DNA from 2 places in the Citrobacter freundii complex sp. 2025EL-00176 genome. Region 1 is predicted to be linked to the other one. Evidence: predicted binding sites of a transcription regulator. Region 1 holds the regulator's gene; the other holds the start of a gene.

Evidence for each region. The regulator LexA, encoded in region 1, represses DNA repair genes until DNA is damaged. The targets are predictions, from matches to a motif close to TNCTGTATGTACATACAGNA.
Region 2: umuD (translesion error-prone DNA polymerase V autoproteolytic subunit) is a predicted target of LexA. The motif match lies at 3,680-3,699, and genes of this name have one in related genera.

What each region holds. Positions count from the first base shown of each region.
Region 1 is NZ_JBRYHT010000013.1:26,815-34,560, reverse strand. It holds gene pspG (envelope stress response protein PspG) at 1-12, opposite strand, end outside; gene dusA (tRNA dihydrouridine(20/20a) synthase DusA) at 146-1,144, opposite strand; gene ACVXHP_RS19950 (cupin domain-containing protein) at 1,251-1,739, opposite strand; gene zur (zinc uptake transcriptional repressor Zur) at 1,854-2,372, shown strand; gene ACVXHP_RS19940 (CsbD family protein) at 2,414-2,623, opposite strand; gene dinF (MATE family efflux transporter DinF) at 2,755-4,080, opposite strand; gene lexA (transcriptional repressor LexA) at 4,212-4,820, opposite strand; gene ACVXHP_RS19925 (diacylglycerol kinase) at 4,930-5,298, opposite strand; gene plsB (glycerol-3-phosphate 1-O-acyltransferase PlsB) at 5,470-7,746, shown strand, end outside.
Region 2 is NZ_JBRYHT010000018.1:15,606-23,351, forward strand. It holds gene ACVXHP_RS22085 (hypothetical protein) at 1-174, shown strand, start outside; gene ACVXHP_RS22090 (hypothetical protein) at 171-494, shown strand; gene ACVXHP_RS22095 (RES family NAD+ phosphorylase) at 544-1,917, shown strand; gene ACVXHP_RS22100 (Y-family DNA polymerase) at 1,966-3,240, opposite strand; gene umuD (translesion error-prone DNA polymerase V autoproteolytic subunit) at 3,240-3,662, opposite strand; gene ACVXHP_RS22110 (SOS response-associated peptidase family protein) at 3,842-4,513, opposite strand; gene ACVXHP_RS22115 (DNA methylase) at 4,865-5,542, shown strand; gene ACVXHP_RS22120 (hypothetical protein) at 5,542-5,763, shown strand; gene ACVXHP_RS22125 (DUF1380 family protein) at 5,774-6,193, shown strand; gene ACVXHP_RS22130 (hypothetical protein) at 6,247-7,026, shown strand; gene ACVXHP_RS22135 (antirestriction protein ArdA) at 7,431-7,746, shown strand, end outside.

The DNA.
Region 1 (7,746 bases):
TAGTTCCAGCATGGCTCTCTCCCGAAATGAAATACTCTCCATTCCATTACAAGAAACGTGCCAAAGTTAATCTACTGATTTGTAAACAAAACGCCCTGTGACAAAGCACAGGGTGTGGTGAAATTAACTAACTTTTAGTGAGAAACTAACGCTTATCGGCCACCAGCTTCAACGCGTGTTCCAGAACGTTAATATCGGCTCCGGCTTTATGCGCGTTCTCACTCAGGTAACGACGCCATTGACGTGCCCCTGGAATCCCCTGAAACAGTCCCAGCATATGGCGCGTTACATGCCCCAAATAGGTTCCCTGACTCAGTTCACGCTCAATATAGGGGTACATGGCACGCACCACGGCGACCGGATCGGCATCATGTGTCACGGCAGCAAAAATTTCGCGGTCAACCGACGCCAGAATTCCGGGGTTTTGATAGGCCTCACGCCCCACCATCACGCCATCCATATGTTGCAGATGCTTTTTCGCTTCTTCCAGCGATTTAATGCCGCCGTTGATCGACATCGTCAGATGCGGGAAATCACGCTTTAACTGATAAACACGGTCATAATCCAGCGGTGGGATCTCGCGGTTTTCTTTCGGACTTAACCCGGACAGCCAGGCCTTGCGGGCATGGATGATAAACATCTCGCATTCGCCGTTGCCAGATACCGTGTTGATGAAATCGCACAGGAATTCGTAGCTGTCCTGATCATCAATGCCGATTCGGGTCTTCACCGTAACCGGAATCGACACCACATCGCGCATCGCCTTGACGCAATCGGCGACCAGTTGCGCATTCCCCATCAGACAGGCGCCAAACATGCCATTCTGTACGCGGTCGGAAGGACAACCCACGTTGAGGTTAATTTCGTCATAGCCCCGCTGTTCAGCGAGCTTCGCACACTGCGCCAGCGCAGCCGGATCGCTCCCGCCCAGTTGCAACGCGACCGGATGTTCTTCTTCGCTATACGCCAGATAATCGCCTTTACCATGAATGATCGCGCCGGTGGTCACCATCTCCGTATAAAGCAGCGTCTGGCGGGACAGTAAACGCAAAAAGTAGCGGCAATGTCTGTCCGTCCAGTCGAGCATCGGCGCGATAGAAAAACGATGAGCGGGAAAAGCGGTAGACTGAGATTCAGGCAGCATGGCGAATATTCAAGCATCCGGTTAAAAAAGGGGCGCTACTATAGCATAGACCGATGTGATAGTGCGCCCCATCATCGTGGCTCCCACAGCATATTCTCACAGAGCGTTATTTGCGCCCCGGCTTGCCGTCATGTGGGCCAAAAAACTGCGGCGGATGGTCAACCCAGCGATCCTCGCGCGTGGCGGCATAGACCGGGTTAAGCGGGTAATAAATGCGATTATATTTTTTGTTTGCCTCACCCACGACCAGCAGGCGCACCTCTTCACTGGTGTTATTGATAAAGGTGTGGCACACCCCGGTTCCTGCCGGAAAACCGACGCTGTCGCCAGGTTCGAGCTTCCATAAATAGCCGTTGATCCAGGCTTCAGGATAGCCTTCCAGCACATAGATAAACTCTTCTTCATCGCTTTCCGCATGAGGATAAGATGTGCGACGCCCCGGCGGCAGGCGTTCATGATGAATACCTAGTCTGCCTAACCCCAGTTTACGGGCAAGCGGCGCGCCAATAGCAAAAAGTTCATTGCTGTCGGGGTAGGTGGAGTCATCAGCCCCCTCCACCTCTCGCCAGTGGCGAATACAGTCGGGTCTTTTCATGTTGATTCTCCAGAATACGATGCGTCAGGTATAGCACACAGCGGCGGATCTCGGCGTTTTAAGCAGAACATGATAAAGTAAGGGATTAACCTTTCACACAAATCGAGGCGCCAAATGGACAAAACCACCACGCAGGAGTTATTGGCTCAAGCTGAAAAGCTCTGTGCGCAACGCAACGTGCGGCTAACGCCGCAGCGCCTCGAAGTGCTGCGCCTGATGAGCCTGCAGGAAGGTGCAATCAGCGCTTACGATCTGCTCGACCTGCTACGGGAAACCGAGCCACAGGCCAAGCCGCCGACCGTTTATCGTGCGCTCGATTTTCTGCTGGAACAAGGTTTTGTACATAAAGTGGAATCGACCAACAGTTACATGCTGTGTCACCTGTTCGATCAACCGACCCACAGTTCTGCGATGTTTATTTGCGATCGCTGTGGCGTGGTAAAAGAAGAGTGTGCGGAAGGTGTGGAAGACATTATGCATATGCTGGCGGCAAAAATGGGTTTTGCTCTGCGGCATAACGTGATTGAAGCTCACGGGCTGTGCCCGGCATGCGTGGAGGTTGAAGCCTGTCGCCATCCTGGAGAATGCCAGCATGACCACTCAATTTTGGTGAAAAAGAAAGTCGGTCGCTAAGCAAAAGAGCGTACATCCTTGTACTCTCAGGAGGGGACTAATTACCAGCGGTAATCGTTGCGGGTTTCCCAATCAGTAACTTCTTTCTCCGCCTGATCTTTTGCGTAACCGTAACGCTCCTGGACTTTACCGACCAGTTGGTCACGTTTGCCTTCAATGACCGTCATATCATCGTCGGTCAGTTTGCCCCATTGCTCTTTCACTTTACCTTTGAACTGTTTCCAGTTGCCGCCGACTTCGTCTTTATTCATCATCAAATCCTCATCGTTAGGTTGTGAATAGCCAGAGTATCTCGTCCAACTCCGCTATCTTTTCTGCTGGACGTGATAATAAGTGTAGTCACTGATTCGGCATTCGACTCACTATTCAGAATTTTTAACCGTCAGGCTTCAACGAACCACGTCCCGTTGCGCCAGTGACGTCGCCAGATAAAGGCCAGTGAAAGCCCGCGCAGGGCGAGAAACACGGTGAGCGCCAGCCACAAGCCGTGGTTACCCAGCAGTGGTAAAGCCAGCAACGTTAATGCGAATCCCGCGGCGGCAACGGCCATGCTGTTGCGCATTTCTGCAGCCCGTGTTGCGCCGATAAACATACCGTCCAGCAAATAACACCAGACGCCAACCAGCGGCAAAATCACCTGCCAGATAAGATAGCGATCGGCCAGCAGTTGTATCTGCGGGAGCGAAGTCAGCAACGCGATAATGTGCTCGCCAAACAGGGCATAAACCAGCGAAAACAGAATCGCCACAAGACCGGACTGTCGACAGGCTGCGCGCCAGACATCCAGTAACTGGCTGCCATCCCTTGCGCCATAGGCCTGACCAGAATGCGCTTCAACGGCGTAGGCGAACCCGTCCAGCGCGTAGGCGGTAAAGGTCAGTAAGGTCATCAGAACAGCATTTACCGCAATGATATCGCTCCCCAGACGCGCACCCAGCACCGTAATGGCACCAAAACAGAGCTGCAGCAACAGCGAGCGCAGCATGATGTCGCGGTTAAGCGCCAGTAACCGGCGGAAATTGCCACGCCACGCCTGTTTCAACATTGCCAGCGAAATTCCGCGCATATGCAGGACCTTGCGGACCATTAACAGACCGATCAGCAAGGTGGCGTATTCGGCGATGACCGTCGCCAGCGCCGCGCCCTGCACGTTCATATGCAGGCCCATCACCAGCCACAAATCGAGCACAATGTTGAGAACATTACCGACAATCAGCAGGATAACCGGCGCTCGCGCATACTGAACGCCAAGCAGCCAGCCGAGCAGCACCAGATTCGCCAGCGAGGCGGGGGCGCTTAACCAACGGATTTCCAGGAAACGTCGGGCCTGCTCCAGTACGGCTTCACTGCCGCCGACAATATGCAGGGCCAGATCGATAATCGGCGTACGAAACAGTGCAATAAGCAGCCCCGCCCCCAGCGCCAGCATTAGCGGTTGCACCAGCGCACGCGCCAGTGCCTGCGGATTTTTCGCGCCAAATGCCTGGGCGGTAAGGCCGGTGGTGCTCATGCGTAAAAAAAGCAGCAGCATAAAGAGAAAACTGGTCGCGGTGGCGCCAACGGCAACGCCGCCAAGATAGACCGGACTGTCCAGATGACCAATGACCGCGGTATCGACCAATCCCAGCAAGGGAACGGTGATATTGGAGAAGATCATCGGTAAGGCTAGACGCCAGAGTGCTTTGTCGGAGGAGGTAAAGAAAGGCATGAAATAGCGCCTGAAAAGAAGTTAGACGTACTGGAAGATGTTGTCCATGCCCGGTAAGCGCAGCGCCACCGGGCACGTTGCCGGATGACGACGCAAACGTCTTATCCGGCTGTCGGGAAAGCAACCTGTGATTACAGCCATTCACCGTTACGAATGACGCCAACAGCCAGCCCTTCGATGGTGAAGTTTTGCTCGCGCAGGTCGACCACAATGGGTTTGAATTCGCTGTTTTCTGGCAGGAGTTCAACCTTGTTGCCCTGTTTTTTCAGGCGCTTCACCGTCACTTCGTCGTCAATGCGCGCGACGACAACCTGGCCGTTACGCACATCCTGTGTTTTATGCACGGCCAGCAAATCACCGTCCATAATCCCGATATCTTTCATCGACATACCGCTGACGCGCAGCAGAAAATCGGCGTTCGGTTTGAACAGTGAAGGATCGACCTGATAATGGCCTTCGATGTGTTGCTGCGCCAGAAGTGGCTCACCTGCCGCAACGCGCCCGACAAGCGGTAAACCTTCTTCTTCTTCCTGCAACAGACGAATACCACGCGATGCGCCGGATACAATTTCCAGCACACCTTTACGCGCCAGCGCTTTCAGATGTTCTTCAGCAGCGTTTGGGGAACGGAACCCCAAACGCTGCGCGATCTCCGCACGCGTCGGTGGCATACCTGTCTGGCTGATGTGATCTCTAATAAGATCAAACACCTCTTGCTGCCTGGCCGTTAACGCTTTCATTCCGCCCCCTGGGTGTATATACAGTTATGCTGTGAGTATATACAGCTAAAGGTGATTTTGGAACCGCAAACTGCACAAAAAACAGGAGAATGATGAAGTTGTGGAATCTTTATCGCAAATGCGACCACAACAGGATGCCCCAGGTGATCAGGGCGACAAAAATGGACAGTAGTACCGCCGCCGACCCCATGTCTTTCGCACGACCAGACAGTTCGTGGTACTCGGAGCCGATACGATCAACCACCGCCTCAATCGCACTGTTGAGAATTTCAACGATCATCACCAGCATCACGGAACCGATCAGCAACACGCGCGTAATGGCGTCGACGTCCAGCCAGCAGGCGATGGCAACGCCTAGCAGAACGGCAACGCTTTCCTGGCGAAATGCCGCCTCATTAATCCATGCGGCGCGAAAACCTTTCCAGGAATAGCCTGCTGCTTTGATAATTCGGGTGAATCCAGTGGTATTATTGGCCATCAAAAAGAACCTTTTTACATTATTAGCGTCAATGTCATTGTAACGTTACCCCGTTTGTTTCAGGGTGTGGCAAAGCAGCGCGAAGTATGACCGGATACACCAGAAATTCACTAAACTTTCTGATATCCTTGCAGCGCATTTGCATTATTAACCAGAGGCTTTACATCGTTTATGTCCGGCTGGCCACGAATTTACTACAAATTACTGAATTTACCATTAAGCGTGCTGGTAAAAAGCAAGTCTATTCCGGCGGAACCTGCACCGGAATTGGGGCTCGATACTTCTCGCCCCATTATGTACGTCCTACCGTACAACTCCAAAGCAGACTTGCTGACGCTGCGCGCCCAATGTCTGGCGCACGATCTCCCGGATCCCCTGGAACCGCTGGAGATAGACGGAACTCTACTGCCGCGCTACGTGTTTATTCACGGCGGTCCACGTGTATTTACCTATTACACGCCAAAAGAAGAGTCCATTAAGCTGTTCCATAACTATCTCGACTTGCATCGCAGCAATCCAGACCTGGATGTGCAGATGGTGCCGGTTTCGGTGATGTTTGGTCGTGCGCCCGGGCGCGAAAAAGGCGAGGTCAACCCGCCGCTGCGTATGCTGAACGGCGTACAAAAATTCTTTGCTGTGTCCTGGCTGGGTCGCGACAGCTTTGTCCGCTTCTCCCCGTCGGTTTCCCTGCGTCGCATGGCGGATGAACACGGTACAGATAAAATTATCGCCCAGAAGCTGGCGCGCGTAGCGCGTATGCACTTTGCGCGCCAACGCCTGGCCGCTGTCGGTCCGCGCCTCCCTGCCCGTCAGGATCTGTTTAACAAACTGTTGGCCTCAAAAGCTATCGCGCGTGCGGTAGAAGATGAAGCGCGCAGTAAAAAAATCTCCCACGAAAAAGCGCAGCAAAATGCGATAGCGCTGATGGAAGAGATTGCCGCCAACTTCTCCTACGAGATGATCCGTCTGACAGACCGTATTCTGGGCTTTACCTGGAACCGTCTGTATCAGGGGATTAACGTTCATAATGCAGAGCGTGTACGCCAGTTGGCGCACGATGGGCACGAAATCGTCTATGTTCCGTGCCATCGCAGCCATATGGACTATATGCTGCTGTCGTACGTGCTGTACCATCAGGGTCTGGTTCCGCCGCACATCGCGGCAGGCATCAACCTGAACTTCTGGCCAGCAGGCCCGATTTTCCGCCGTCTGGGCGCGTTCTTTATTCGTCGTACCTTCAAAGGCAATAAGCTTTATTCCACCGTTTTCCGCGAATATCTGGGCGAGTTGTTCAGCCGCGGCTACTCGGTTGAGTACTTTGTCGAAGGCGGTCGTTCGCGTACCGGACGTTTGCTCGACCCGAAAACCGGCACCCTGTCGATGACCATTCAGGCGATGCTGCGCGGCGGTACGCGTCCGATTACCCTCGTACCGATCTACATCGGCTACGAGCACGTAATGGAAGTGGGCACGTATGCGAAAGAACTGCGTGGCGCGACGAAAGAGAAAGAGAGCCTGCCGCAAATGCTGCGTGGCTTAAGCAAGCTGCGTAATCTGGGTCAGGGCTACGTCAACTTTGGCGAGCCGATGCCATTGATGACTTACCTCAACCAGCATGTGCCGGAGTGGCGTGAATCTATCGATCCTATCGAGTCTATCCGCCCTGCCTGGCTGACGCCGACGGTAAATAACATTGCCGCCGATCTGATGGTACGCATTAACAACGCAGGCGCGGCCAACGCCATGAACCTGTGCTGTACCGCGTTACTGGCTTCCCGCCAGCGCTCTCTGACCCGTGAGCAATTGACTGAACAACTCGATTGCTATCTGAGTCTGCTGCGCAACGTACCGTATGCCTCAGATGCGACGGTTCCTGCGCAGAGCGCCAGTGAGCTGATTGACCATGCCTTGCAGATGAACAAGTTTGAGGTCGAGAAAGACACCATCGGCGACATCATCATTCTGCCGCGCGAGCAGGCGGTATTGATGACGTACTACCGCAACAACATTGCGCATATGCTGGTTCTGCCTTCGTTGATGGCGGCCATCGTAACCCAGCATCGTCATATTTCACGCGCCGCGCTGCAACAGCATATTGAAGCGCTGTACCCGATGCTGAAAGCGGAGCTGTTCCTGCGCTGGGAGCGTGACGAACTTGCAGGTGTGATCGACGAACTGGCCAGCGAAATGCAGCGTCAGGGACTCATTACCCTGGACGATGACGAACTGCATATCAATCCGGCCCGTTCCCGTACGCTACAGCTGCTGGCGGCGGGTGCTCGTGAGACGTTGCAGCGCTACGCCATTACCTTCTGGCTGCTGAGCGCTAACCCGTCTATCAACCGTGGTACGCTGGAGAAAGAGAGCCGCACCGTGGCTCAGCGTCTTTCCGTCCTGCACGGCATAAACGCGCCGGAATTCTTCGACAAGGCCGTGTTCAGCTCTCTG
Region 2 (7,746 bases), on a different contig from region 1:
AACCAGGACTGGTGTGGTATGTCGGCGCTGATATTCAGAGCTAATCGTAAACTTCCACTTGAGCAGTTAGTCGCTTCCTTGCCTGATAGCATAGACAGGCAAACTGCTACCGGATGGTTCGTGGCAGCAATTGAAGAGGATGCCAGCTACCGTTACAACAGGAAATCCACATGACCTTTCAAGAGCTTGATGCTTGTATCGCAGGCTCTGGCAGACGTTCTATCGCTTCTGCATTAATCGCTTTTATTCTTGATGCGCTTGATGACGGACAGGATGGAGTTGATCTTGATACCTTCCAGAGCCACACGCGCTTCGTTCGTAATAATGTAACCACGGTAGCCAGTTACCTGCAGCTTCATGGAATTATCCATATACTGTATTACCGTGATGGTGCTGCAGAACGTCAGTATGAGTCCGTTAATAATTACGGGCGGTGGGCAAAGCAGCACTATCGTCCTTCTGAGGCTCTTATACAGCTGCATCGACGTGATTAAATCAAAAGATTTCGCATGCGAAATCTGTCTAACCTAAGGAATAAACAGAGTGCCGGGTTCAAAGAGAATTTGCAGGCAGTGTCTGAACGATGACCGTTATCTGAACAACATCATCGCAAGCGATCCTGATGCCTCAGAATCATGCGATTATTGTGACTCCGAAGAGATGACGATGTCGATGGAAACACTGGCTGAAAAGGTCGACTGGTTGATTGAAAATTATTATCGGGGCGGAGAATATAACCATTATCTGGAAGAGTATGAAGGTGAACCTCTCTTCTCTGTTCTGGAGCAAGAGGTTACAGACAATGATAATATCATCAATGACTTATCGGAACTGCTCGACGAGTTATGGTTTGACTGGAGCTCACATGAAAGAAAATATGGTGATGAGCCGCATTTTGTTGAAGCTGTAACCATCTCAGGAAACCTTTCCAGAAAATGGAATTCAATGGAAAGGAAACTTCGGGAGAGTAATCGATTTTTTAATATGGACGCGATGGCAACTTTCGAAGAGGTTTTTACTTACCTTCACGAAAATCATCCCTCAGCATTCATCGATTTTGAGCCTAACAAACCAATTTTCCGTGGTCGTATTTTTCAGTCAGAGGATGCACTTGAAATCGCATTACGTATGCCCGAGTCGAGTTTCGGTCCTCCTCCTCCTGAACTGACACCTTCCGGCAGAATGAATGCTAGAGGTATCTCAGTCTTCTATGGCGCTACGTCCAGAAAAAATGCCATATCCGAAGTGCGGCCACCTGTAGGTAGTTATGTTGCTGTTGCTGAGTTCACTTTGTTGCGGACAGTCAGATTACTCGACCTCTCCAGTCTGAAAGGGCTGGCTGTTAACGGATTTAGCCGCTTTGATCCGGAGTATCTACTTCGATATGAGCGCAGTAGTTTTATTCAGAATCTCTCCAGAAAACTTGTTATGCCGGTTGTTCCTGAGCTTGAAGAAACAAATTACTTGTTGACGCAAGCTATCGCTGATTATCTCTCAACATTTGAGCGTTGCGAACTCGATGGGATACTGTTTACTTCCGCGCAAAAGCCAAAGGAAAGTACAGACCCTTCTGTCATGAATATTATCCTGTTTCATAAATCGTCTGGGGTACTGAATGCGGACCGAAGGTTCCGGGAAGCTGAAGTAAATATGTATCAGCATGATGAGGATATTTCATACTTTGACCCAGAGATAAGGACGACTCCCGATGATTTCCGTCGTGAATTTAAGGTGCTATCACGTAAGAAAAATAGGGAAGATATACTTGAGCTAAAACTCGATGGCATAGAAGTTCATAAAATAGAGGGTGTTGATTACTCCACATCAGAAACAACAGTCACGCACTATTTAACGGAAGGCCGCACAAAAGAAGTGATTTCGCATGCGAAATCTGGCTATTCGGATGACGAATTCTGACGGGTAGATGTAACCCAGATTTCGCATGCGAAATCTTTCGGTGGCAGATCATCTTATCATTGCCACCGGAAGATCATTCCAGCGCGTTGTGTACGCAGGGGAAAGCATTTCTCGTTTCATCTGCCAGTCAGGCGCAATCCCACGTCCCGCAAACCACACTTTCCCCAGACCGGAATGGTTAATACCATCCAGGACTTGCATCAGCTGCTCGCTCCGTTCCCGCGGCTGTACTTCATCAAACAAATTCAGCTGCGATACCCCGGTTGGCGTGAAATCGTTCAGCATACAGCCTGCCTTTGCGTAACGGTGACCATCCAGCCAGACCCTGTCCAGAGCTCTGACGGCAGCGGCAATGATGTCCCGTGTGTCCTGCGTGGGGATGAGTAGTTTTTCACTGGCCAGATTACCGTAGTAGGGCTCATTTACGGCGAACGGCGATGTTTTCACAAACACGGCAATATGCCTGCAGAACTGACGCTCTCCGCGCAGCTTTTCAGCTGCACGCTCAGCGTACTGACAGACTGCCTGTCGCATGGCTTCATACGTCGTGACACGCTCCCCAAAGCTCCTGCTGCAGACTATCTGCTGTTTGGGGGGAGGTGCTTCCTCCAGGGAAATACAGCTTTCTCCATTGAGTTCCCGGACCGTTCTCTCCAGAACTACATTGAAGTTTTTCCTGATAAATACAGGGTTCGCGCGCGCCAGCTGCAGTGCAGTTGTTATCCCCATTGTGCTCAGCTTCTTTGAGATCCTGCGGCCAACCCCCCAGATTTCCTCCACCGGCTGCAGTGACAGCAGTTTTTCCGTACGGCGGATATTGTCTGGCGTTAACGCCAGCACGCCACCAAACTGTGGCCACTCTTTCGACGCCCATTGTGCGCTTTTAGCCAGCGTTTTGGTCGGTCCCATTCCGACGCCGATGGTTAGCCCTGTGCCGGAACGAACGTGCTCACGCAGCTGCCGGCCGAAACCCTCGAAATCGATGCAGCTGTCTATACCGCGAATGTCCAGAAACATCTCGTCGATGCTGTACTGCTCCACGCGCGGCGCCAGCTCTTCCAGGTGAACCATGACCCTGTTCGACATTGATGCGTAGAGGGCGTAATTACTGGAGAACGCGATAACCGGCTCCGGAAATTTCATCGACTTCAGCTGAAACCACGGTACCCCCATTTTGATACCCAGCCGCTTCGCTTCAGGACTTCTCGCAATGACGCAGCCATCGTTATTTGAGAGAACGACGACGGGTTTGTTTCGCAGGTCAGGGCGAAAAACCTTTTCGCAGCTGGCATAGAACGAATTCACGTCAGCAAGCGCGTACATCAGTCCATGCCCCGTGTTTTGTGTATGAAGGCTGTCACCACCCCAAAAATCTGCAGGTCTTCCGGATAGAGAGTGGGATAGGCCGGGTTCATCGGCAGCAGGGCGATACGGGGTGTCAGCTGCAGGCGTTTAACCGTGAATTCGCCATCAGTCTCCGCGATGACAATGTCACCCTGCACCGGCTTTTCGGCTTTGTCGACCACCATCAGGTCGCCGGAATGCAGGCCCATCTCTTTCATCGAATCCCCGATAGCCCTGACGAAGAACGTTGCAGCCGGACGCCGGATGCAATAGGCATTCAGGTCCAGTTCCTCCTCCGTGTAATCGGCGGCCGGCGACGGAAAACCCGCCGGGCAACGTTCGGTGAACAGCGGGGCAGTGGACGGCACCGGCTCCTGTTCGGGGGCGACAAAAAGTAACATGGCATACCTCTTAAAATACCTGTTTTTATATACAGTATTATTTAAGATATTTCCCGTCCTGCAAGAAGAATTTTACCTGCTCCTGCCAGGTCATTGTTCTGGCGGATAAAACAGGCTCAGGGTTATCCTCAGAAACGGTGCATAACCCTGTGAGTGGATACCGGGTATCTCACCGTCTGCTAAGCCTGTGGCTCTATCAGTTCCCGGCCCTGGTTCCGGGGATTGCCAACAGCCCGGCTGACGGGGTGCCATGTGAAATCTTCGGCGCAAAGACTGCCCTCACGGGCAATGTCTTCCGCCTCTTTACTGGTTGTGTTTTCGCTGAGCCATTTACGTGCGGCAGCCGGTGAGTACACGAGCGGTCGCCGATCGTGAATGTCCAGCAGTCCCTCATCCGCAGCGGCCGTGACGATCAGGAACCCTTCCAGGTCATTGCCGTTCTCAAAAGGTGGTTTCCCGATGGCAGCGAGCAGGAGTGGATTTCCGTCCTTACGGTAAATGAAAAACGGCTGTTTCACGCCGTTTTGCTGTTTCCACTCGAACCAGCCGTCAGCAAAAACAATGGCCCGTCCGTGCTCCCAGAGTGGCCTGAACATCCGGCTGCCGGCCGCAGTTTCACTCCGGGCGTTGATGAGAGCGGGCTTGTTCCACCACTCCGGGGCATAACCCCAGTGAACAGGATCAAGATGCAGCTGCGAGCGACGTTCACTCAGCAGCAATACCCGGGTTCCGGGCGCAACGTTGTAGCGGCCGACGGGCTCCGGATCATATGGAATGTCCCGTTCAGCTTCTTCTCCGAGAAAGGCCAGGTACTCCTCGCGGGAGTTGTATTGCGTAAACCGACCGCACATTGTGTTTCTCCGCTGTGGATCTGTAATCAGTGTTCACCTCAGTTCTGAACATAGGCCGTATTTGAGGTTCCTGCCATCGTGCGGCCGCCGTGCCGCTACTTTAGCCGGGCCGCTTCGAATGCAAGGGTTCGCTCTGCCGGTGTCCTCACCCGGTCGCAGTTAATTTCAAAGGCATTACCCGCTGTCTTCCCGTCGTTTTCCGTCTCAATTTTCGCCGTCAAACCGTCCAGCCAGCGTGGGCTTTTTCACTGCGCTGCGGCTTGCGGCACCGCCCATGCATTCTCCGCTTTTCGCCCGGCTGTCGTATCGGCACGGCGTAACTGGCGCCGCATTTGAGAAAGGAGAACTACCATGTCCCGATTTATCCAGGGTAATTGCGTCCATATCATGTCCGGCTTTCCGGATAATGCTGTCGATTTCATTCTGACCGACCCGCCATATCTCGTCGGTTTTCGTGACCGTCAGGGGCGTACCATCGCCGGCGATAAAACAGATGAATGGCTGCAACCCGCCTGCCATGAGATGTATCGCGTCCTCAAAAAAGACGCGCTGATGGTGAGCTTCTACGGCTGGAACCGCGTCGATCGCTTTATGGCCGCATGGAAAAATGCGGGATTCAGCGTTGTCGGCCACCTGGTATTTACCAAAACCTACACATCGAAGGCCGCATATGTGGGCTATCGCCACGAATGCGCCTACATCCTTGCAAAAGGCCGTCCGCCCCTGCCGCAAAACCCGTTGAATGACGTGATTGCGTGGAAATATTCAGGCAACCGGCACCACCCGACAGAAAAACCCGTAACCAGCCTGCAACCGCTGATTGAGTCCTTCACACATCCCGGCGCGATTGTGCTCGACCCCTTTGCCGGCAGTGGCTCCACCTGCGTGGCCGCCCTCCAGGCTGGCCGTCGCTACATCGGTATTGAACTGCTGGAACAGTATCACCGGGCCGGACAGCAACGTCTGGCCGCCGTCCGGCGTGCCATGCAGTACCCGGCCGCTAACGACGAGTTCCCGGAGGCCGCGTAATGAACTATGCAGGACACGAAAAACTCCGCGCAGAAGTGGCGGAAGTCGCCAACAGCATGTGTGACCTGCGGGCGACGCTGAACGGGATGGAGCACCGCTATCGCTTTGATTCCGATGTGCTGGCCGAACGCCTGACCCGTCAGACCCTTTTTCGCATCAATGCCCTGTTTATGGCGGCATACAACGAAATTCTTGAGCTGGATGCCTGCTTTAAGGACTAAGGAGAAAAACATGTACGGAACCTGTGAAACCCTCTGCCGGTTGTTGCGTGAGCAGTATCCCGCAGAAACCCCTTTGAACCTCATTGTCTGGTCCCCGGCGGATATCGAAGCGCTGGCCGACGGAATGGAATATGCCGTTTCGGAGCAGGACACAAGGGCGGTACTGGCGCGTATGGACGCCATTCCGGAGGAACAACGGCTTGAGTCGGGCGTGTCTGCCGGTGCGGTGATGGATCTGATTGAACAGGTGAAAGAGGCCGTTCCGGCGGTGATGGTGCCGGCGGATCTGCTTGAAACCCTGCTGACCACTGCCGAACAGGCGTTATGGCACAGGGAATGGACCGCCCGTGACAGCAATCATCCGGTCCCGGAAAGCGTTACCCGCCGCCTGGCTGATGCGGCGAAAGTTCGCGCCTTACTGAAAAACTGAAATCAACACGCCGCCCGGGCGGCGTGTACTGACCCCGTTCAGAGGAACCCATTATGCAGGAAATCACCACGTTAACCGCCCTTGTTATGCGCCGTGCGCGCGATTTGATTGCTGATTATGGATGGCCTGACCATACCGATGTTGATCAGCGTGATCCGGTCAATAAACCGGGATGGATAAGCATTTATGTCCGTCTGGATGCGGCAAATATTGTTCATCTGCTGCCTTTGCTTTGTACCGGTGACGTACCCGCAGAGCTGCAAAGTGCCATGACAAAAATAGCCGGGACGCCAGCGCAGATTATTTTATCCGGCAGCCGCTATGCCGACGCGCCGCAGCTTCCGGAGGACGGAACACAGATAGCGTTCCCCTGGGCCGGGGAATGGCTGACGGAGCCGGAGATTCAGGCTGTAACGGATTGCCTGTCCCGCGCCGTGCGGGATGTCTCCCGGCAGGTATGGGAGGATGCGCGCCGGATAAAGGCGGCGCTGACCACGCGCGGGGAAACGCTGTTTTATCGCCAGACCCGAAACTTCCGTCTGGTTGTGAAGGAAAATGATATGCCCTGCTGGCTGGACGATGATGACAATTTGCCGGTGGTGCTCGATGCCATCCTGAACAAAGGGGCACGCTACAGCAGCGTCGAGTTCTTTGTTATCAGCGACAAAGTTGATCAAATCCTGGCATGTGGCCAGATGTGCGATGTGCTGCGTATTCCTGGCGAGCCTCCGCGCCGGTGGATGGATTTAACCCTGTTACATGAGGTCATGGCAGAAGCGCGTGCAGAAATCAGTCTTGTCCGCAATGCCCTGTCAGCAATCCGGCCAGTGTAGCGAACAGCAGGGGGCGGCGGCCCCCTGAATCTACCACGAAGGATAAGGATGTCGCCGGCTCCGCTTTTACGGCTCTTCCTCCACGTTGTTCCGGCTTCGCGGTGAGTAACGTCCCGTGCGGCCTGCGGCAAACGCCGTGCCTCTACTATAGCCGGGCCGCGGCTGATGCAAGGGAAGCGTAAACGCCGTCACCTTCACCCGGTCGCAGTTTATTTCATACGTTATCCGCCGTCTTCCCGTCGTTTTCCGGCTCATTTTTCGCCGTCAAACCGTCCAGCCTGCTCCTGCTTTTTTACTGCGCTGCGGCTTCGGTGACGCCCTTGCATCCTCCGCTTTTCGCCCGGCTGTCGTGTCGGCACGGCGTAAGCCGTAACTCAGACGACATCGACTATGGAGGATTTTCTATGAGCACTACGACCACCACACCGGCTGTTTACGTGGGTACGTATCACAAATACAACTGCGGCAGCATTTTCGGCAAATGGTTTGATCTGACGGAGTTTGACGGCAGGGAGGATTTTTACGAGGCCTGTCAGGCACTGCATGCCGATGAATGGGATGCCGAGTTTATGTTCCAGGACTGGGAAGGCATTCCGTCGCAGTTCGTCTCTGAATGCTCCATTGACTGGGATTTTATCGCCGCTTACAAACGCGCCGAAGAAGAGGGCAGGGAAGCCGCTTTTATCGCCTGGGCGGAGTATACCGGCGAATGTGACTATG